DNA from 3 places in the Streptomyces sp. NPDC048290 genome. Region 2 is predicted to be linked to each of the others. Evidence: riboswitches for the same ligand, from Rfam matches in the RefSeq annotation. Region 2 holds a riboswitch; each other region holds the start of a gene.
What was found. A riboswitch is a leader RNA that binds a small molecule or an ion and turns the genes downstream of it on or off. The one in region 2 is predicted to bind thiamine pyrophosphate.

Region 1: another riboswitch for thiamine pyrophosphate. It lies ahead of thiC (phosphomethylpyrimidine synthase ThiC); the one in region 2 lies ahead of thiO (glycine oxidase ThiO).
Region 3: another riboswitch for thiamine pyrophosphate. It lies ahead of AB0D49_RS19570 (thiamine ABC transporter substrate-binding protein); the one in region 2 lies ahead of thiO (glycine oxidase ThiO).

Annotation. Positions count from the first base shown of each region.
Region 1 covers NZ_JBEZLM010000004.1:114,644-122,072, forward strand. Annotated here, with positions in the region: gene AB0D49_RS07665 (metallophosphoesterase family protein) at 1-522, shown strand, start outside; gene AB0D49_RS07670 (hypothetical protein) at 725-1,591, shown strand; gene AB0D49_RS07675 (VWA domain-containing protein) at 1,834-3,423, opposite strand; gene thiC (phosphomethylpyrimidine synthase ThiC) at 3,720-5,537, opposite strand; TPP riboswitch at 5,530-5,719, opposite strand; gene AB0D49_RS07685 (YibE/F family protein) at 6,247-7,429, shown strand, end outside.
Region 2 covers NZ_JBEZLM010000008.1:160,824-168,252, reverse strand. Annotated here, with positions in the region: gene metF (methylenetetrahydrofolate reductase [NAD(P)H]) at 29-952, opposite strand; gene thiE (thiamine phosphate synthase) at 1,200-1,868, opposite strand; gene AB0D49_RS16095 (Rv2175c family DNA-binding protein) at 1,975-2,340, opposite strand; gene AB0D49_RS16090 (FAD-dependent oxidoreductase) at 2,414-3,685, opposite strand; gene AB0D49_RS16085 (hypothetical protein) at 3,749-4,102, opposite strand; TPP riboswitch at 4,155-4,268, shown strand; gene thiO (glycine oxidase ThiO) at 4,266-5,648, shown strand; gene thiS (sulfur carrier protein ThiS) at 5,774-6,055, shown strand; gene AB0D49_RS16070 (thiazole synthase) at 6,058-6,852, shown strand; gene pknB (Stk1 family PASTA domain-containing Ser/Thr kinase) at 6,973-7,429, shown strand, end outside.
Region 3 covers NZ_JBEZLM010000010.1:213,303-220,731, forward strand. Annotated here, with positions in the region: gene AB0D49_RS19560 (hypothetical protein) at 1-611, shown strand, start outside; gene rlmN (23S rRNA (adenine(2503)-C(2))-methyltransferase RlmN) at 690-1,796, shown strand; TPP riboswitch at 1,910-2,028, shown strand; gene AB0D49_RS19570 (thiamine ABC transporter substrate-binding protein) at 2,123-3,208, shown strand; gene AB0D49_RS19575 (iron ABC transporter permease) at 3,184-4,860, shown strand; gene AB0D49_RS19580 (ABC transporter ATP-binding protein) at 4,875-5,936, shown strand; gene AB0D49_RS19585 (maleylpyruvate isomerase family mycothiol-dependent enzyme) at 5,961-6,782, shown strand; gene AB0D49_RS19590 (GNAT family N-acetyltransferase) at 7,113-7,429, shown strand, end outside.

The DNA of each region.
Region 1 (7,429 bases), on a different contig from region 2:
GCCGGGACCGCCACCTTCCAGGCCGCCTGGCTGCTCAACGGCGGGCAGAAGGCCGACATGGACCGCCTCCAGGACCACCATCTCCAGTGGATGGCCCGGCTCGACGCCGTGGAGGAGGTCGACAGTCACCTTCTCGTCCACTCGGACACCACCGCCTACCTCGATTACGGCCAATCCATCGAAGAAGTCAACGACACCGTCCGCGAGACCCTCACCCGCAACGATCCGGACGAAGTCTGGGACCTGTTCCGCAAGTTCACCAAGCGGTTCTCCTTCCGCGACGAGGGCGGCGCCGACGCCGTCCGCGCGCTCCTCGATACGTACGGCGGCACCCGGATCGTTCATGGCCACAGCCCGATTCCCTATCTGCTCGGCGAAGTCGGGTCGGAGGAGGGCGAGGAGGAGCCCCGGCCGGCGGTCGACGGGCCGCACCTGTACGCCGACGGACTCGCCATCGCCATGGACGGCGGAGTCACCATGGCCGGAAAGCTGCTGGTCCAGCAACTTCCCTTGCATAACTGACGGTTTCCGGGGCAGACGACCCCTCCCAACCGTCACACCGAAACGGCGTACGACCGCGCGGAACACAGGGCAATTTCGGTAAACCCCCTGTCACCGTGTGCCGTCGCCGCTCTACCATCGGCTTATCCGTAGCAGGCTCCCCTCCGTTTCTGCCCGACGGCTCGTCCGCATGCGAGCCCCAAGCCCTACGGAGCATCGGGGGATGCACATGAACAGCGTTCCGCAGCACCTGCTGAGTGAGGACCGCCAAGAGTACGAGCGGATCCTCGATGAGGCGCTGCGCTCCGCACCACACCGTCCGGAGCTGGCATCGGTCGGCCAGCGGCTCAACCCGGAACAACTGCGCACCATGGCACTCAACGCCACGGCTCTGATAACGGCCGCCGCGGCAACCGAGTACCAGCACTATGTGAAGGTCCGCGAGGAACTGCGCCGTCCGGCGCCGTCCACCCCGTCGTCCATCCGGGACTCAGGCTCCACCGAGTCAGGTCCGGGGTCGGTGGGGCTCGCCGCCACCATGGGAGAGGTCTCCGAGACCGCCGGCGCCGGAGTCGTCGCCGTCGTCGCGGTGCTGGCTCCTGTCCTCGCCGGTACGGCAGCGGCGATCTTTCTGCTGGTCGGCTACCTCCTCAGGATGGTCGCGCCCGATCTCACCTTCGGCGAGACCCTGCTCACCACGGGCTGGGTGTTCGGCGGGGTGACCGCCGTGGCGATCCTGGTGGCCGGCGTCGGACTGCTGATCACCGCCCTGCGCAACCGGCCGTCCCGGGAGAGCGGTCCCGACGGCGAGCCGAACGGGGAGGTGGCACAGGCCAGGGAAGCCTGGCGAGAAGCGCTGCTGGAGCGCGGCATCATGCCGTTCCTACGCGACAAGCTCGCCACCGCTCCCAGTCCGGCCGCGCTGCACGGTACGGCACGGTCGGCCCCGACCGGCCGCATGCCGCACCTCGGCTACGACCGCCCCGGCTTCACCAGCCCCGGCGACGGCTCCTCGGGCTCCCGCCCGAGGTTCAGCAGTCCGGACTACACCAGCCCGGACTTCGGGGGGCCGGACCACAAGCCCGAGTAGGGGTCCCGCCCCGCGTCCCTCCGCGCTCCCGCACGGACGCCGACGGATCGGAACCGAGCCGGTACACCGTCCGAGAGGACGGCCACCGACCGGTGACGGTCCTCACGGCGCCGTGGCGGGGGCGTGTGCGTCCGGGGGTCCGGGGGTGCTTCTCAGATGGCGCGGGTTCATCTCCGATGGCGCGGGTTCTTCTCAGATCGTGCGAGTTCATCTCCGATGGTGCCCGCTGATGTGAGCCTCACTCAGATGATCCCCTCCCGGCGGGCCGCCGTGATCCAGCTCGGGAATTCCGACAGCAGCCGGTCGTACAGCTCCGCGTCGGGGAGCGAGCCGATGTCGTCCACCGCGAAGAAGCCCACGTTGTCGACCCGGCGGCCGGACAGGGTGTCGAAGCGCTCCAGCACCCCGTAGTTGGACCGGCCCAGCCCCACGAACTGCCAGAAGACAGGCTCGTCCACCGCCGCCCGCAGCTCCCGCTCGATCTGCTCGTTGCGGTAGACACCGCCGTCGGAGAAGAACAGCACCAGGGTGGGTGCCGCCGCCGGATACCGCCGCACATAGTCACGTACTTCGGCGATCACCTTCTGTTCCTCGTTCTGGATGCCCACCGCGCGCATGTCCACCTGCCCCGGCTGGAGCCCGCGCTGTGGTTTCTTGCGTCCGAAGAGACTGAGCTGTCCGACCCGGACATGCAGCCGCAGCCACTCGGGCAGCTCCCCCAGCCTCAGATCGGGCAGCCGGGCCGGGTGCGACGCGAATGTCCATGCCTGCATCTCCCCGTCGTCGTCCAGCTGCGCCGCCACCGCCGCCATACGCTCCACGACATCGGCGACCACGCCCCGGGTGTACAGAGCGGACATCGATCCCGAGGCATCGAGCACGAGCACGACCCGGGCGACGACACCTTCCGCGCCGTGCTTGCGCAGACTGACCGCCACCTGCTCCTTGCGCAGCGACAGCCGTTTACGCATATCGACGGGGAGCTGCTCCTCGCCCTTGACCAGACGGGGTCCGCCGGACTGGGGCGCGCCGGGTGCCGCCGGGGGTATCGGGGGCGTGGGCGGGTACGGCATGGACGGCACGGTCGGTGCCGGTGTCGGTGTCGGCGGGGTCTGGGCGGGCCGGGTCTGGTCGGGCCAGGTCGAGGTGGGCGGGGTCGGGGCGGGCCAGGCCGGTGTGGACGGAGTGGGCCCACTGGGCGGGAGCGCGGGAGCAGGAGCCGTAAGTGGAGGCTGCGGCGGCCCTCCTGCCGGATTCCCTCCCATGTTTCCTCCCGTGTTTCCTGCCTGGTCCTCTGCCTCCTCATCGACGGTGATACCGAAGTCCGTCGCCAGCCCGGCGAGCCCGGAGGCATATCCCTGCCCCACGGCACGGAACTTCCACGCCCCTTGCCTCCGGTACAACTCACCTCCGATGAACGCGGTCTCGGTCGTCGCCGCCATGTCGAACCGGGCCAGCTCCGCCGAGGTACCGGCGTCCAGCAGCCGCAGCGTCAACCCTGGCACCTGCCCGAATGTGCCACCGTCGGCCGAGGCGCACAGCACCACCCGCTCGACGGCGGGCTCCAGCGCACCGAGACGCACCCCGACCGTGTCCGTCATGCCACCCCCCGACGGCCGCTTGCCGTGATGGACGACGGCTCCGGAGGCGTGCTGCGGCTGGTTGTAGAACACGAAGTCGGCGTCGTCCCTGACCCGGCCCACCGCCGTGAGCAGCAGCGCGGAGGCGTCCACATCGGGCACGCCGGGCCCCGCGGACCAGCACAGCTCGACCCTCACCTCGGCGGAGGAGACCGGAAGGTTGGCACCCTTGCTCAGCGAACTCGATGTCATTCCCCCAGTCTGCCGACCGCCCCGCCCCCCGACGCCCCTCGGGCCGGTACGGGAGGTACCTCTTTCCTGTCGTCGACGATGTTGGCGCCTCCTTGGTCAAGCTGCTGAAGACCCCCGATGGCGAGGCGATGCCCTGCGCGGAGCCTCGTTCTCGGGGTGATCCGTGCTGTTCGGTGCGTTCGCCGGATGCTGGAACCGCCCCAGAGCCATGCGCCCGCTGGGGAAGGCACAGCGCACCCCGCCCCGAGCAGGACACCCGGCGCTGCCCCCTCCCAGAGGCAGCGCCCTGAGTCGGGTCAGTCCGCGAGCGGCAGGTACACCCGGTTGCCGCTCGCCGCGAACTCCTTGGACTTCTGGAGCATCCCCTCCGCGATCTCCTCCGCCGAAGCCCCCTCGGCCACCGCGCCACCGAACTGCTCGTTGATGCTCTGGCTGATCTTCATGGAGCAGAACTTCGGGCCGCACATGGAGCAGAAGTGGGCCGTCTTGGCGGGCTCCGCCGGGAGGGTCTCGTCGTGGAACTCACGGGCCGTGTCCGGGTCGAGGGCCAGATTGAACTGGTCCTCCCAGCGGAACTCGAAGCGCGCGTCGGACAGCGCGTCGTCCCAGTCCTGCGCCCCGGGGTGACCCTTGGCGAGGTCGGCGGCATGGGCGGCGATCTTGTAGGTGATGACGCCGGTCTTGACGTCGTCACGGTTGGGCAGGCCCAGGTGTTCCTTGGGGGTGACGTAGCAGAGCATCGCCGTACCCCACCAGGCGATCATCGCGGCACCGATGCCCGAGGTGATGTGGTCGTACGCCGGGGCGATGTCGGTCGTCAGCGGGCCGAGCGTATAGAACGGAGCTTCATCGCAGATCTCCTGCTGAAGGTCGATGTTCTCCTTGATCTTGTGCATCGGGACATGCCCCGGGCCTTCGATCATGGTCTGTACGTTGAAACGCTTGGCGATCTGGTTGAGTTCCCCGAGCGTGCGCAACTCCGCGAACTGTGCCTCGTCGTTGGCGTCCGCGATGGAGCCCGGCCGCAGACCGTCTCCCAGCGAGTAGGTGATGTCATACGCGGCGAGGATCTCGCAGAGTTCCTCGAAGTTCTCGTAGAGGAACGATTCTGTGTGGTGCGCCAGACACCAGGCGGCCATGATCGAGCCGCCGCGCGAGACGATCCCGGTCTTGCGGCGGGCGGTGAGCGGGACGAACGGCAGCCGGACACCCGCGTGGACGGTCATGTAGTCCACGCCCTGCTCGGCCTGTTCGATCACCGTGTCCTTGTAGATCTCCCAGGTCAGTTCCTCCGCTCGGCCGTCGACCTTCTCCAGCGCCTGGTAGAGCGGGACGGTGCCGATCGGGACGGGGGAGTTGCGCAGCACCCATTCACGGGTGGTGTGGATATTGCGGCCGGTGGACAGGTCCATGACCGTGTCGGCGCCCCAACGGGTCGCCCAGGTCATCTTCTCCACCTCCTCCTCGATGGAGGACGTCACCGCCGAGTTCCCGATGTTGGCGTTGACCTTCACCAGGAACCGCTTGCCGATGATCATCGGCTCGATCTCGGGATGGTTGACGTTGGCGGGCAACACGGCCCGGCCCGCGGCGATCTCCGCGCGGACGACCTCCGGCGCCACGTTCTCCCGGATCGCCACGAACTCCATCTCGGGGGTGATCTCGCCGCGCCGGGCGTAGGCGAGCTGGGTCACCGCGCCGCCGTCCCGGCTGCGGCGCGGCTGGCGGGGACGGCCGGGGAAGACCGCGTCGAGGTTGCGCAGTCCACCGCGCGGCGAGGTGTGCTTGACACCGTCGTCCTCGGGACGGACGGGACGGCCCGCGTACTCCTCGGTGTCGCCGCGGGCGATGATCCAGTTCTCCCGGAGCGGGGCGAGCCCCCTGCGGACATCGGTCTCGGCGAGCGGATCGGTGTACGGGCCGGACGTGTCGTACAGCGTGACCGAGCGGCCGTTGGTGAGGTGCACCTGGCGGACCGGCACCCGCAGGTCGGGGCGGCTGCCCTCGACATACGCCTTGTGCCAGCCGATGGACTTCCTGGCCTCCGCGCCGGACACCCCGTCGGTGCCGGGGGTCTGGGTGGAGGCAGGCGTGCCTGTGTCCTTGATGGTCATGAGACCTACTCCCTACGCCGGCATTACCCGGTAACAGGTTCAGCGGTCGACGCAGCGATGTCCGTCCGTCGGTGTTCCATGGGATTCATCACTCGTGATGGCTGATGTTCCACGTGAAACATCGCGAAGACGAAGGTCAGCGCCCTCTCAGCCCGGTGCTCCGAGCTCCCGCGTGTACAAAGGTGACTCCACGCTAGCGTCAATTCGGGCGCGGTGAACAGAGGGCCCCTGCCGTTCTTGCGATGATCGGTCGGTGACCACACCGCAGGAGCCGCCGTTTCCTCCGCCCGGATCGCCGCATGGCCCTTCGCCGGGTTCGCCTTCCGGTTCGCCGGACGGTTCTTCTTTTGGTTCGAGTGCCGGGTCGGATGCCGGTCTGGGTGTCGGGTCGGGGCCGGGTGCTGGTTTGGGTGCCGGGTCGGGGCCGGGGCTTGGTTCTGGGTCCGGGCAGGGGCCGGGGTCTGGGCGTGGGTCTGGTTCCGGGCCGGACTATGAGACCGGTTCCGTGCGTCGGCTCGGGGCGCGGTCCGGGCCGGGGGAGCCTGGCGGTGTGCCCGGTGGGCCCGGGGGCCAGGGGCGGCCTCCTGGGGGGCAGGTGCCTCGGCCGGGTGGGCAAGTGCCTTCGTCCGGGGGGCAGGTGGCTCAGCCTGGGGGGCGGATGACGGGGCCCGGGGGGCAGGTGCCCGGTCCGGGGCGACAAGGGTCCGGTATGGGGCGGGAAGGGGTCGGTCGGGGGCCGCAGGGGTACGGTCCCGGGCCGCAGGGGGTCGGTCCCGGCGGTCAAGGGTCCGGCTTCGGCGGCTCGGCCCGGCCACAGGACTTCGACGGCTCCTACGGGCAGGGCTTCGGGCCGGGGCACGCACAGGGGTCCTACGGGCCGAACCCAGGCGCCGGACATGGCACCGGGAACGGGCCCGGTGGCGACCACGGTCACCACGCCGAGGACTACGGCTACGGCGGCGACGGCCGGGGCGACGGACATGGGCACGGCCACGGTGACGGATCAGGTCACGGCGGCGGACATGGCCATGGTGACGGGTCCGGCGGTGGATCGGACGGCGGATCAGGCGGTGGGCACGGTCACTCCCACAGCCACAGCCACGGCCCGGCCAGCCCCGTCTCCGCTCATCTGCGGAAGATCATCGCCGCCATCCTCGTACCCTTCGGCGCGGCCGTGCTGGTCGGGCTCGCGGTGCTGTGGCCCGGTGGGGCACCGGCGCACGAGCGGACCGGGGTCGGCTTCGACCGGCAGACCCAGCAGGCCACGGTCACCCGGGTCGAACAGGTCGACTGCGCCTCCGTGAACGCCTCCGGAGGCACACCCACCGGCGACACCTCCACCGCCGAGGGGTCCTCCGCCGTGCAGCAGGCGAACGGCACCTGCAAGCGGGCGACGATCCGGGTCGACACGGGCGACGACAAGGGCCGTACGTTCACCGAGATCGTGCAGCCCGACCAGTCCCGTCAGCTGGAGCAGGACCAGAAGGTCGTGGTCGCGTACGAGCCGTCCGCGCCGCAGGATCTCCAGTACTCGGTGGCCGACGTCAACCGACGGGTCCCGATGGCGCTGCTCGCCGGGATCTTCGCGCTGGCCGTGGTGGTGGTCGGACGGCTGCGCGGGGTGATGGCGCTGGTCGCGCTCACCATCAGCTTCCTGATCCTCAACTTCTTCATCCTGCCCGCCATCCTTCAGGGCTCGAATCCGCTGGTCGTCGCCGTGGTCGGGGCCAGCGCGATCATGCTGGTCGCGCTCTATCTGTGCCATGGGCTGTCCGCGAGAACCTCGGTCGCGGTGCTCGGCACGCTGATCTCGCTGCTGCTGATCGGGGTGCTCGGCTCACTGTTCATCGACTGGGCCGCGCTCACCGGCAACACCGACGACAACACCGGGC
Region 2 (7,429 bases):
CAGTGTGTCGTACGCGAGTGCGACCGGTCTAGGTCCGCGGGGGATGGTGCAGACCCAGGTTCTCGTAGATTTCCAGCGTCGCCGTGGAGTTGTTGAGCGTGATGAAGTGCAGTCCTGGGACGCCTTCGTCCAGCAGTCGCGCGCAGAACTCCGTGGCGAACTCGATTCCAATGGAGCGTACAGCCGCCGGATCGTCCTTCGCTGTGAGGATGCGCTCTTTGAAGGTGGACGGAAGGTGAGCATTGCTGAGCTTTGGCAGACGCTCGAGTTGCCGGACGCTGGTGACCGGCATGACCTCGGGGATCACCGGTGTCGCACAGCCCGCCGCCGACACCCGGTCACGCAGCCGGAGATAGGACTCCGGCTGGAAGAACATCTGCGTGATGGCGTAGTCGGCGCCCGAGCGGCATTTCTCGACGAAGTGGGCGACATCACTGTCCCAGTCCAGAGAGCGCGGATGCATCTCCGGGAACGCGGCGACCCCGACACAGAAGTCACCGGATTCCTTGATGAGCCGGACCAGTTCCGCGGCATACATGAGGCCCTGCGGGTGGGCGACCCACTCGCCCATGGGGTCGCCGGGCGGGTCGCCGCGCAGCGCGAGCATGTTGCGGATGCCCGCGTCCGCGAACTGTCCGATGACATTGCGCAGCTCGGTGAGGGAGTGGTCGACGGCGGTGAGGTGGGCGACCGGGGTGAGGGTGGTGTCGGCGGCGATCTGCTCGGTCTCACGGACCGTGCTGGCGCGGGTGGAGCCGCCGGCTCCATAGGTCACGGAGACGAAGTCGGGAGCGACCGCCTCGACTCTGCGCAGCGCGTTCCAGAGGCTTCGCTCACCTTTGGCGGTCTTCGGCGCGTAGAACTCGAACGAGAACGTCTTCTTGCCGGTGGCGAGCATGTCGCGCACGGTGCGTGCGCGGTCTGTCCTGGTGGAAGCGGTTCCGAAGGCCATAACGGCAGGTTAGTGGCGGCCTGGCGGCACCCCAACCGGAGCCCGGAAATTTGCCCGATTTGCCGGGCTGCTGTCCACCCCTTGGACAGCCGTGGGACACGGGAGCGCCGAAACGCGCAGCTCGGCGTCCACCGCCCGGCTCCGCGCGGGGCCTCTCCCTGCGGGCCCGCGCGCGGGCCCTCCGCGCGGGCGCTTCCCGCGGGCCCTCCCTGCGGGCCCTCCGCGCGGGCTCTGCCCCGCGAGAGGCTCAGATCTGCCGGAGCCGCTTGCTGAAGTCCGCCGCCGCCGCTCCGGGGTCGTCCGCCTCGGTGAGGGCCCGAACCACCACCACACGGCGGGCGCCCGCCTCCAGCACGGCGTCGAGGTTCGTGAGGTCGATGCCGCCGATGGCGAACCAGGGGCGGTCGGTGCCCAGCGCGGCCGTGTGCCGGACCAGGGGGAGGCCGGGGGCGGGACGGCCCGGCTTGGTGGGCGTGGGCCAGCAGGGGCCCGTACAGAAGTAGTCCACGCCGTCCTGGACGGCCGCGGCGGCGGCCTCGGTGTCGGTGTGGGTGGAGCGGCCGATCAGCACGTCGGGGCCGAGCAGGGCGCGCGCGGCGGGCACCGGGAGGTCGCCCTGGCCCAGGTGCAGGACGTCGGCCCCGGCGGCGTGCGCGATGTCCGCGCGGTCGTTGACCGCGAGAAGTCTGCCGTGTCGTCGGCAGGCGTCGGCGAGCACCGCGAGGTGCTCGAGCTCCTCGGCGGCCTCCATGCCCTTGTCTCGCAGCTGCACGATGTCGACACCGCCCGCGAGGACGGCGTCCAGGAACTCCGGCAGGTCGCCTTGGCGCCGCCGCGCGTCCGTGCACAGATACAGCCGGGCGTCGGCGAGCCGCTCACGGGCGGTCGCCCCGCGGCCGGTCAGGGAGTCGGGCATGTGAGGTCCCCCCGGATCTCAGCTCGGGGCGTACGGGCACGGCGGCCCGTACGCCCCCATGGTGTCGGTACGGGCGATGTGGTGCGGGTGGATCAGTGGGTGCGGGTCAGACGGCGAGCGCCTGGGCGCGTCGCTTCACCTCCGTGCCCCGATTCTCGCTCAGCGCCTGGGCGGGGGTGCCGGGCAGGGTCGGGTCGGCGGTGAACAGCCACTGGATCATCTCTTCGACCGTGAAGCCGTCGTCCCGCAGCAGGGTCAAGGTGCCTGACAGGCCCTTGACCACCTTGTCCCCGTCGATGAAGGCGGCGGGGACGTGCAGCGCGCGGTTCTCCCCCCGGCGTACGGCGATCAGCTGGCCCTCCTTGACCAGCTGCCGAACCCGGGTCACCTCGACGTCGAGCTGTTCGGCGATGTCGGGGAGGGTCAGCCACGCGGGTACGAGAGCATCGATCTTTGCGTCAATCTCGGTCACATCACCAAGACTGCCATCTGGGACTGACAGCCGGTAGCCGGGCCGCGTCCGCCGGGCGGTCCGGGTCGCTCCCTCAGCCGGTGCGGACCGCCGATTTCAGCGGCCGGGCGGGGTCGGTGAGCAGGTCGGGGTCCATGGCGGCGCCCGCCTCGATCAGCCGCCGCCCCTGGGCCAGGTCCCTCGGGCGGCCCACCGCCAGCAGGGCGACGAGACGGCCCTCGCGCAGCCAGCAGACGGACCACGCGGGTCCTTCGGGGCCGCCGCGCCAGACGGTGCTGTCGGCGCCGCTGTGGTGCCCGGCGTACTGCACGAAACGGCCGAACTGCTCGGACCAGAAGTACGGCACCGGGTCGTAGACGGCGTCGGTCTGCCCGTCCTCGACGATGTTCCCGGCGACCGTGCGCGGCCCCTGGAGGGCGTTGTCCCAGTGGTGGACGAGGAGCCGCTCGCCGTAGCGGGCGGAGGGGAAGGAGGCGCAGTCGCCGACCGCGTAGACGTCGGGCGCTGAGGTCCGCAGGCGGGCGTCCGCGACGATCTCGCCCTGGGCGCCCAGCTCGATGCCGGAGCCGGTCAGCCAGGCGGTGGCGGGCCGGGCGCCGATGCCGACGACGACCGCTCCGGCGGCCACCCGGGTGCCGTCGTCCAGGACGACCGCCCCGGGCTCGACCCGGGTCACCCGCGCGTGGGTGCGCAGCGCGGCGCCGCTGTCGGCGTACCAGCCGGTCATGGGCGCGGCGACCTCGGCGGGCAGGGCCCCGGCGAGCGGCCGGTCGGCGGCCTCCACGACGGTCACCGCGCAGCCCGCCTCCCGCGCGGCGGTGGCGAACTCCGCGCCGATCCAGCCCGCGCCGACCACCACGATGTCGTGCTGGCGGGCGAGCACCGGCCGCAGCCGTTCGGCGTCGTCCAGCGTGCGCAGCAGATGGACGCCGGGGACGCCCTCGGTGCCCGGCAGGCGGATCGGTTCCGCACCGGTGGCCAGCACCAGCACGTCGTACGGGACCGGGCCCTGGCTGGTGTCCAGCTCGTGGTCGGCGGGGCGGACGCCGGTCGCCTCCAGGCCGAGGCGCAGCTCGATGCCGAGGGAGTCGAAGTCGATGTCGAAGGCGGAGTCCTCGGCCTTGCCGAGCAGGACGGCCTTGGACAGCGGAGGGCGGTCGTAGGGCTGGTGGGGCTCGGCGCCGACCACGGTCACCGTCCCGGCGAAGCCCTGTTCCCGCAGGGCCACCGCGGTCTGCACCCCGGCCATCCCGGCGCCCACCACGACCACCCGCCGCGGCTGCGCCGCCGTCTGCTGTCTGTCCACGCTCACCCGATCACTCCAGGCATCCGACACTCCGGGCATCGATGGTCCGTCGCCCGCCGGGACCGCCCGTACGGCGTCCCCATGCGGCCCGTACACCCTCTCCTACCCCGCTTCGGCGTCCGCGATCTCCTCGACCACGCTCGTGCCGCTGCCCTCCTGGGACTCCCATGCCCAGGTCTCGGCGAGCCGCAGACGCCCGTCGGGCAGCTCGCCGACCTGGGACACACAGTGCCCGGAGGAGGTGGTGCCGTCGGTCTTGAGCTGTACGTAGCGGAAGTCGAGCCGGTCGCCCGCGCGGGTGCCGACCAGGAAGCCCCGTACGACGTCCCCGCCCGCGTACTCGGCCCAGACGGCGCCGTCGGCCTCGTGGTAGGTGAAGCGGGTGCGGGTGCCGACCTGACCCGGTGCCTGATCGGCGACCGGGGCGAGCACGAGACCGTCCAGCGAGCGGGGCATCGGAACCGGCTCCCTTACAGAGGCGTGGCGGCGGGGGCTAGGCTGCCCAACGTAGAGCACTCGCGGGAGCCCGGACGCACCGGGCTGAGAGGGAGGCTGACACGGCCTCCGACCGTACGAACCTGATCCGGGTCATGCCGGCGAAGGGAGGGGCTGAACGCCCATGCCGTCCGACCTCGACACGCCCGACTCCAGCGCGCGCGGCACCATGTCCGATTCCGGCGCGCCCCACAACACGCCCGACCTGAACACAGCCAACTCCAGCGCGCCCCACAACACGCCCGACCTGAACACGGCCGACTCCGGCGCGCCCGACCAGGCGCCCGGCGACACGCCCGGACTCCATCCGCCCGGCACCCGCGGGCCCGCACATACGGCGTCGCCCGCCGCGCACCCGCCCGACGTGCTGGTCGTCGGCGGCGGCCTCATAGGGCTGGTCACCGCCTGGCGGGCCGCGCGGACCGGGCTCACCGCGGCCGTGCTGGACCCGGCGCCCGGCGGCGGGGCGGCCCAGGTGGCGGCCGGGATGCTGGCCGCCGTCACGGAGCTGCACCCCGGCGAGCAGACCCTGCTCGGCCTCAACCTGGCCTCGGCCCGCCGCTACCCGGACTTCGCCGCCGAGCTGACCGACCTCACCGGCCAGGACCTCGGCTACCGCCGCTGCGGCACCCTGGCCGTCGCCCTGGACGCCGACGACCGCGCCCATCTGCGGGAGCTGCACGCCCTGCAACAGCAGTCCGGTCTCGACTCGGAGTGGCTGTCCGGGCGGGAGTGCCGCCGACTGGAACCGATGCTGGCGCCCGGGGTGCGCGGCGGACTGCGGGTCGACGGGGACCACCAGATCGACCCGAGACGGCTCACCGCGGCCCTGGTGACGGCCTGTGAGCGCGCCGGGGTGGTCTTCCACCGCGCCTGGGCCGAACGGCTGTCGGTGACCCGGGACCGCGCCACCGGCGTCCTCACCCGCGAGGGCACCCGGCTGGCCGCGGGGCAGGTGGTGCTGGCCGCCGGGAGCCTGAGCGGCCGGCTGGCGGGCGTCCCCGACGCCGTACGGCCGCCCGTGCGGCCGGTCAAGGGGCAGGTGCTGCGGCTGACCGTGCCCCGCCCGTACGCGCCCTTCCTGAGCCGTACCGTCCGCGCGGTGGTGCGCGGCAGCCATGTGTACCTGGTGCCGCGCGAGAACGGTGAGCTGGTCGTCGGCGCCACCAGCGAGGAACAGGGCTGGGACACCACGGTCACCGCGGGCGGCGTGTACGAACTGCTGCGCGACGCCCATGACCTGATCCCCGGCATCACCGAACTGCCGCTGACCGAGACCCGCGCGGGACTGCGCCCCGGTTCCCCGGACAACGCGCCGCTGCTGGGCCCGACCGAACTGCCCGGACTGCTGCTGGCGACCGGGCACTACCGCAACGGCGTCCTGCTCACCCCGGTCACCGGCGACGCGCTGGCGCACGCCCTGGTCACCGGTGAACTCCCCGAGGAAGCCCGCCCCTTCACGCCCCGGCGCTTCACCGCCGCAGCCCTCACGGAGCAGCCCGTATGAACCGCACGCACCCGACCCCCGTGAACCCGGCCCATACGAACCCGCCCCCCACGGACCCGACCCGTACGACTCAGCCCCCTGCGAACGCAGCCCCTACGACCCCGCCCCCCGCGGACCCGACCCACATGACCCCGGCGCCCCCGACCACCACCACCGGCACCGCCACTAGCACCGCCACCACCCCGGACGCCCCCCTCACCGTCGCCCTCACCGTCACCGTCAACGGCGACCCCCGGAGCATCCCCCCCGGCACCGCCCTGGACGCCCTGGTCCGCACCCTCACCGCCGCGCCCTCCGGCGTGGCCGCCGCCCTCAACGAGACGGTCGTCCCGCGCGGACAGTGGTCCACGACCGCCCTGTGCGACGGCGACCGCGTGGAAGTCCTGACCGCCGTCCAGGGAGGCTGACCATGGCCGACGACCCCTTCGTCCTCGCCGGTACGTCCTTCACGTCCCGGCTGATCATGGGTACCGGCGGCGCGCCGAGCCTCGATGTGCTGGAACGCGCCCTGGTGGCGTCCGGGACCGAGCTGACCACCGTCGCCATGCGCCGGGTCAACCCGGACGTGCACGGCTCCGTGCTCTCGGTGCTGGACAGGCTCGGCATCCGGGTGCTGCCGAACACCGCCGGATGCTTCACTGCGGGCGAGGCCGTGCTCACCGCCCGCCTCGCCCGCGAGGCGCTCGGCACGGAGCTGATCAAACTGGAGGTCATCGCCGACGAGCGGACCCTGCTGCCGGACCCCATCGAACTGCTGGAGGCGGCGGAGACCCTGGTGGACGACGGTTTCACCGTGCTGCCGTACACCAATGACGACCCGGTGCTGGCGCGCCGCCTGGAGGACGCGGGCTGTGCGGCGATCATGCCGCTGGGCTCGCCGATCGGCTCGGGGCTCGGTATCCGCAACCCGCACAACTTCCAGCTGATCGTGGAGCGCGCGCGGGTGCCGGTGATCCTGGACGCGGGCGCCGGGACGGCCTCGGACGCGGCCCTCGCCATGGAGCTGGGCTGCGCCGGGGTGATGCTCGCCTCGGCGGTCACCCGCGCGCGGGAGCCGGTCCTCATGGCCGACGCCATGCGACACGCCGTGGAGGCGGGCCGACTGGCCCACCGCGCGGGGCGGATTCCGAAGCGGCACTTCGCCGAGGCGTCGTCCCCGACGGCCGGCCGCGCCGACCTGGACCCGGAGCGCCCCGCGTTCTGACCGGCACCCCCCGCCTGCCCCCCGCCGTACCGTTCCGGCACCGTCACAAGTCTGCGGCAGTGTGTCACCCGAACGGTGGAACGGGCGGTGCTGTCGGTGCCGGATCGTAGACTCACCAGCGTGGACACGACCCTCCAGGACCCTCTGATCGGGCGGCTGCTCGACGGCCGGTACCGCGTCGACGCGCGGATCGCGGTCGGCGGGATGGCCACGGTCTACCGGGCCGTGGACACCCGTCTGGACCGCGTGCTCGCGCTGAAGGTGATGCATCCGACGCTGGCCGCCGACGCCTCGTTCGTGGACCGGTTCATCCGCGAGGCCAAGTCCGTGGCCCGGCTCGCGCACCCCAATGTGGTCCAGGTCTTCGACCAGGGCACGGACGGGTCGTACGTCTATCTGGCCATGGAGTACGTCGCCGGGTGCACCCTGCGGGACGTGCTGCGTGAGCGCGGGGCGCTCCAGCCGCGCGCCGCGCTGGACATCCTGGAGCCGGTGCTGGCCGCGCTGGGCGGCGCCCACCGCGCGGGGTTCGTGCACCGCGACATGAAGCCGGAGAACGTCCTGATCGGCGACGACG
Region 3 (7,429 bases), on a different contig from region 2:
CCATGCTGGCCACTGCGGACGAGTCCCATCAGGCGCTGCTGGAGCTGCGGGAACTGCTCGCCAGGGAACTGGCCGACATCAACGGACTGCTCGCGCCCGGCGGGGGGATGCCGGTCGAGATGGTGCGCGCCCAACTGGAGCCCGGGGACGACGCCCTCGCCCAGATGGACCGGATATCCGCCGAGTTCACCGCCGTCCGGGTCCAGGTGATCGGCAAGGGGGCCGCCGACCGCGAGACGCTCGTGCCCCTGCTGGAGGACCTGGGCGGCTTCGTGGAGGGCATGGGCGAGCTGGCGGACAACGTGTTCGGTGCCGCCGAGGCCACGACCGAGCTGCGGGTGAACCTCCAGGACGCCCGCAAGGACCTCGCCCCGCTGCGGGCCCGCCTCCAGCCCGCCCTGCGCGCCGCCGAGGACGAACTGGCCGCGACCCGCGGCGCCCCCGGCTGGCATGTCCGGCAGGTCGCCCTCGCCACCCTCGGCGACCGGCTGGCGGCACTGGAGGAGGGCCGGGTGTGGCCCACCCCCGAGAAGACCACCGTCGACCTCTACCAGGAACTCGAACACGAGCTGGCCACCCTGCGCGACGAGATCGCCCAGACACCGTCCTGACCTGCACGGATGCCGCCCGGTCGGAGTTATCCACAGGCCGCCGGGGGCGGTCTCGGAGTCTGCGACACTGGTAGGGCCATGCCTAAGCCCGGAGAACTCACCTTTGTCGCGCCGCGCGGAGCCAAGAAGCCGCCGCGGCATCTCGCCGATCTCTCGCCCGCGGAGCGCAAGGAGGCGGTCGCGGAGATCGGGGAGAAGCCCTTCCGCGCCAAACAGCTCTCGCAGCACTACTTCGCGCGGTACGCGCACGAGCCCGAGCAGTGGACGGACATCCCGGCCGGGTCCCGTGACCGGCTGCGGGAGGCGCTGCTGCCGGAGCTGATGACCGTCGTCCGGCATCTGTCGACGGATGAGGGGACCACCCGCAAGACGCTGTGGCGGCTGTTCGACGGGACGCTCGTCGAGTCGGTGCTCATGCGGTACCCGGACCGGGTCACCATGTGCATCAGCTCGCAGGCCGGATGCGGGATGAACTGCCCGTTCTGCGCCACCGGACAGGCCGGGCTCGACCGGAACTTGTCGACCGCAGAGATCGTGCACCAGATCGTGGACGGGATGCGGGCGCTGCGCGACGGGGACGTGCCGGGCGGGCCCGCGCGGCTGTCCAACATCGTGTTCATGGGCATGGGCGAGCCGCTCGCCAACTACAAGCGGGTCGTCGGCGCCATCCGCGCGCTGACCGACCCGGCACCCGACGGAGTGGGGCTCTCCCAGCGCGGGATCACGGTGTCGACGGTGGGGCTGGTGCCCGCCATCCACCGGTTCGCCGACGAGGGCTTCAAGTGCCGTCTCGCCATCTCGCTGCACGCCCCCGACGACGAGCTGCGCGACACGCTGGTGCCGGTCAACACCCGGTGGAAGGTGCGTGAGGTGCTGGACGCCGGGTTCGGGTACGCGGAGCGGTCCGGGCGGCGGCTGTCCATCGAGTACGCGCTGATCCGGGACATCAACGACCAGGCGTGGCGCGGCGACCGGCTCGGGCGGCTGCTCAAGGGGCGGCCGGTGCATGTGAACCTGATCCCGCTGAACCCGACGCCCGGGTCGAAGTGGACCGCGTCCCGGCCCGAGGACGAGAAGGCGTTCGTGGAGGCCATCGCCGCGCACGGGGTGCCGGTGACGGTCCGGGACACCCGGGGCCAGGAGATCGACGGGGCGTGCGGCCAGCTCGCGGCGACCGAGCGGTAGAGCGGACGGCGGGCCGGACAGCAGGCGGTAGTCTGACGCCGTACGTTCGTATATTCGTGCGTTCGCCGTATCCGTGTACGCCTACACGGTCGGCATAACTTCATACTCATCTTCATATCCGGCAGGGGAGCGCCACAGCGCTGAGAGTGCGGCAGCCGACGACACGGTGGGCCGCAGACCCTCTGAACCTCGCCCAGGTCATTCTGGGTAGGGAGATCGGTCGTCACTCATGCTGTTGCGCCCTGCCCGGGAACCGTTCGGCGGTCCCGGGCAGGGCCGCGTCTCTTCCTGGTCACCCAGGAGGACATTCAGTGGGCACCACCACAGTGCGCAGTATCCAGAAGATCGCCGTCGTGGGCGTCGGGCTCGGGCTCGTCACGCTGTCCGCGTGCGGCTCGTCCGGCTCCGGGGCGGGGAGCGGCTCGGGGGACTCCAAGACGGTCACCCTGGTCAGCCATGACTCGTGGGCCGTCTCCAAGGACGTCCTCGCCGACTTCCAGAAGCAGTCCGGGTACACCGTCAAGGTGCTGGAGGACGGGGACGCCGGGACGGCCGTCAACAAGGCGATCCTCACCAAGGACAACCCGCAGGGCGATGTCTTCTTCGGCGTCGACAACACCCTGCTCTCCCGCGCCCTGGACAACGGGCTGTTCCAGCCGTACGAGCCCCGGGGCGCCGACACCATCGCGCCCGCCTACCGGGCCGACGGCGCCGGGAACCGGGTCACGCCCATCGACACCGGCGACATCTGCGTCAACTACGACAAGGCGTACTTCGCCGAGCGCGATCTCGCGCCGCCCCGCACCTTCGACGATCTGATCAAGCCGCAGTACAAGGATCTGCTGGTCGCCGAGAACGCCTCCACGTCGTCCCCCGGTCTCGGTTTCCTGCTCGGCACCGCCGCGCGGTACGGCGACGACGGCTGGACCGGCTACTGGGAGAAGCTCAAGGCCAATGGTGTCAAGGTGGTCGACAGCTGGGAGACCGCCTACAACGAGGAGTTCTCCGGGTCGGCCGGCGGCAAGGAGGCCGGGGGCGACCGGCCGCTGGTGGTGTCGTACGCGTCCTCGCCGCCCGTCGAGGTCGTCTACGCCGATCCGCAGCCGAAGGACGCGCCCACCGGGGTCGCCGACGGCACCTGCTTCCGGCAGATCGAGTACGCCGGGCTGCTCAGCGACGCGAAGAACGCCGAGGGCGGCAAGGCGCTGCTGGACTTCATGATCGGCACCGAGTTCCAGCAGGACATGCCGCTGAACATGTTCGTGTACCCGGTGGTCGAGGGCGCCGAGGTGCCCGAGGTGTTCCGCCAGTACGGGCCGCGGGCCGAGCAGCCCGAGACCATGGACGCGGCGAAGATCGCCGAGCACCGGGACGACTGGGTCAAGGCATGGACCTCGCTCGTACTGAAGTAGCCCGTCCCGCGCGGCGGGTCCGGGGGAGCGCGGTGCGGCTGGGGCTGCTGGTCCTGCCCGCCGCGTTCTTCGGCGTGTTCTTCGCCTATCCCGTCGCCGCGATCCTGACCCGTGGGCTGAAGGGGGACGGCGGCTGGCAGGTGGGGCGGCTGGGGGAGGTGCTCGCGGACCCCGGTATCCGGCAGGTGCTGTGGTTCACCACCTGGCAGGCGCTCGCCTCCACCGCGCTGACCCTGCTGATCGCGCTGCCCGGCGCCTATGTCTTCGCCCGTCTCGACTTCCCCGGCAAGCAACTGCTGCGGGCCGTGGTGACGGTCCCGTTCGTGCTGCCGACGGTCGTGGTCGGTACGGCGTTCCTCGCGCTGCTCGGCCGGGGCGGGCTGCTGGACGCCTGGTGGGGCGTACGGCTGGACACCACCGTGTGGGCGATCCTGCTCGCGCATGTCTTCTTCAACTACGCGGTCGTCGTACGGACCGTGGGCGGGCTGTGGGCGCAGCTCGACCCACGGCAGGAGGAGGCGGCGCGGATGCTCGGCGCGTCGCCGTTCGCGGCCTGGCGGAGGGTGACCCTGCCCGCGCTCGGTCCGGCGGTGGCCGCCGCCGCGCTGATGGTCTTCCTGTTCACCTTCACCTCCTTCGGTGTGGTGCAGATCCTCGGCGGGCCGACCTTCGCCACCCTTGAGGTGGAGATCTACCGGCAGACCTCGCAGATCTTCGATCTGCCGGCCGCCGCCGTGCTGACGATCGTGCAGTTCCTCGCCGTGGGCGCGATCCTCGCCGTGCACGCCTGGACGGTCCGGCGGCGGGAGAGCGCGCTCCGGCTGGTCGACCCGGCCGGGACCGCCCGGCGTCCGCGCGGGGCGGGGCAGTGGGCGCTGCTCGCCGGGGTGCTGGCCACCGTCGCCGTACTGATCCTGCTGCCGCTCGGGGTACTCGTACGGCGCTCGCTCGGGGGCGCCGGGTTCTCCTACTACCGGGCGCTGGCCTCGGAGGAGTCCGGGGTGTTCCTGGTCCCGCCGATCCATGCGATCGGCAACTCGCTGGCCTACGCCGTCGTCGCCACCGCCATCGCGCTGCTGGTCGGCGGGCTCGCCGCGGCGGCGCTGGCGCGGCGGGACGCCGGGCGGTTCGTACGCGGGTTCGACGCGCTGCTGATGCTGCCGCTCGGGGTGTCCGCGGTGACCGTCGGCTTCGGGTTCCTGATCGCGCTGGACGAACCGCCGCTCGATCTGCGCGCCACCTGGATTCTGGTGCCGCTCGCCCAGGCCCTGGTCGGGGTCCCCTTCGTGGTGCGGACGATGCTGCCGGTGCTGCGGGCGGTGGACGGACGGCTGCGGGAGGCGGCGGCCGTGCTCGGGGCGTCGCCCTGGCGGGTGTGGCGGGAGGTGGATCTGCCGCTGGTGCGGCGGGCGCTGCTGGTCGCCGCCGGGTTCGCGTTCGCGGTGTCGCTCGGGGAGTTCGGGGCGACCGTGTTCATCGCCCGGCCCGATCATCCGACGCTGCCGGTCGCCGTCGCCAAGCTGGTGGCGCGGCCCGGGGAGCTGAACTACGGGCAGGCGATGGCCCTTTCGACGATTCTGATGGTGGTGTGCGCGGTGGCGCTGGTGGTGCTGGAGCGGCTGCGGACCGACCGGAGTGGGGAGTTCCTGTGACGCCGACGCCGAGGCTGCCGCTGCCGTTGCTCGGGGTCGAGGGTGTGACGGTACGGCTCGGGGGGCGGGCCGTGCTGGACGGGGTGGATCTGGCGGTGGCCGAGCATGAGGTGGTGTGTGTGCTCGGGCCCAGCGGCAGCGGGAAGTCGACGCTGCTGCGGGTGGTCGCCGGGCTTCAGGCGCCGGACGCCGGGCGGGTGCTGCTGTCGGGGCGCGATCAGGTGGGGGTGCCCGCGCATCGGCGGGAGATCGGGCTGATGTTCCAGGACCATCAGCTGTTCCCGCAGCGGGACGTGGGCGGCAATGTGGCCTTCGGGCCGCGGATGCGGGGCGCCTCGCGCGATGAGCAGCGGGAGCGGGTGGCGCGGCTGCTGGAGCTGGTCGGGCTGCCCGGGGCCGCCGGGCGGGCGGTGGCCGAGCTGTCCGGGGGCGAGCAGCAGCGGGTCGCGCTGGCGCGGGCGCTCGCGCCCGGACCCCGGCTGCTGATGCTCGACGAGCCGCTCGGGCAGCTCGACCGGTCGCTGCGGGAGCGGCTGGTGGGGGAGTTGCGGGAGCTGTTCGGGCGGCTCGGGACGACGGTGCTGGCCGTCACCCATGACCAGGGGGAGGCGTTCGCGCTGGCCGACCGGGTGGTGGTGATGCGGGACGGGCGGATCGCGCAGTCCGGGACGCCGCTGGAGGTGTGGCAGCGGCCCGCGGATGCCTTTGTGGCGCGGTTTCTCGGGTTCGAGAACGTGGTGCCGGGGACGGTGAGCGGGGAGGTCGCCGACACGGTGTGGGGGAAGCTGCCGGTGGGGGCGGGGGCGGCTCAGGGGGAGGTGGAGGTGTTGGTGCGGGCCGGGGGTGTGCGGGTGTTTCGGGGGGCCGGTGCGGGTGCGGGCTCGGGTGGTGCCGTTGGGTTGCGGTGTGCTGTTGTCGCGCGGACCTTCAAGGGCACCCATGTCGCTGTGCGGCTGCGGCCCGACGGGGGTGGCGCGCCGGTGCTGGAGGCCGCGTGCGGGCTGCGGGACGCTCCTGACCTGGGGGAAGTGGTGGGGGTGGAGTTCGACGCCGGGGAAATCGTGGTGCTGGGGTGATGCCTTCGAACCTAGGGTTCGGGCATGACTCTTCTTGCGTTCGACCGGTACTGCGACGAGATCGCCCTCCAGGTGGGGCAGTTCCGGGAGCTGGTGACCGCGCCCGGGGTGGATCTCGGGGCCACCGTGCCGACCTGTCCCGACTGGACCGTGGAGGACCTCGTCCGGCACATGGGGGAGGCGCTGCGATGGGTCGAGGTGACCGTGCGGACCCGGGCCGGGGCGGAGGTGGCCTCGGAGGACGTTCCGGAGGGGAGCGGGCCTGAGGGGCGGGGGGACGCGGTCGCCCTCGGGGAGTGGTTCGCCGCGGGTGGGGAGATGCTCGTCCGGACCTTGCGGGAGGCGGGGCCGGACGCGGGGGTGTGGGGGTGGGCGGGGGTGCATACCGCGGCGTTCTGGGCGCGGCGGATGACGCATGAGATCACGGTGCATCGGGCTGATCTGGCGTTGGCGGTGGGGGAGCCGTACGGGGTTGCCGGGGAGGTGGCGGTCGACGCGATCGACGAGTGGCTGGAGATCGTGACGTTCGTGCAGCGGAACGATCCTCATGACGCGGCTCGGGAGTTGCGGGGGGAGTCGGGGGGTGCGGGGGCTTCTTCCGTGCGGTCGATTCATCTGCATGCCACGGATGCGGAGGGGTTGGACGCGGAGTGGGTGATCGAACTGGGGGCGGAGGGGGTTGTCTGGCGGCGGGGGCATGAGAAGGCGTCGGTGGCTTTGCGGGGGTCGCTTACGGGGGTGATGTTGGCGTTCTATCGGCGGGTGCCGTTGGTGGGGGGCGGGGTTGAGGTGGTGGGGGATCGGGGGGTGCTGGAGTTCTGGTTGGAGCGGGCTTCGTTTGGGTGAGCGGGGTTGGTGGGCGCCGGGGTGGGGGTCGGGGCGTTGCGCTGGGCGGTGTTGCCAGGGCTCGGGGGGTGGGGGTGCGGGTCGGGGCGTGTTGCTTGCCCGCGCTGGCGGGGTGCCGCTGCGCCCACCCGTGCCGCCCTGGGGGTCCCCCCTCTGGGGGAGGCACGATTGCCCGCAGCTATGGGGGGCCGGTGTGCCCGTTCTTGTGTAGGTGTTGTTGGTTGATTGGGGAATGGTGTGTGGTGTGTTGCTGGTGGGGTTGGGGAGTTTCTTGGGCGGGTTGGGGGGTTTTTGCGGGGGCGGCCTGGGGTGCATACCACCGTGCTGACCGTGACGGAGAAGTTGCGGGTCGAGGGGGATCAAGGGGCCGAGCTGGGGTGGTTGGAGGTCGGTGGGGACGTACGTGGGGTGTACTACCGGCTCTCGCCTGACCGGGGGGTCACCCTGACGCCGCTCGGTGGGGAGGATGTCGAGAGTCTCGTCGGGCATCTCGCCGGGCGCGGGCCCGCGCTGCCCTCCGTCGTGGCAGAGCGGCGTACCGGCGAGGCGTTCGTGGCGGCGTGGCGGCGGCGGACCGGGGACTCGGCGTCGCTCCGGGTCGAGCTGGGGCTCTACCGGCTCGGCACACTCACGCCCCCCGACCCCTT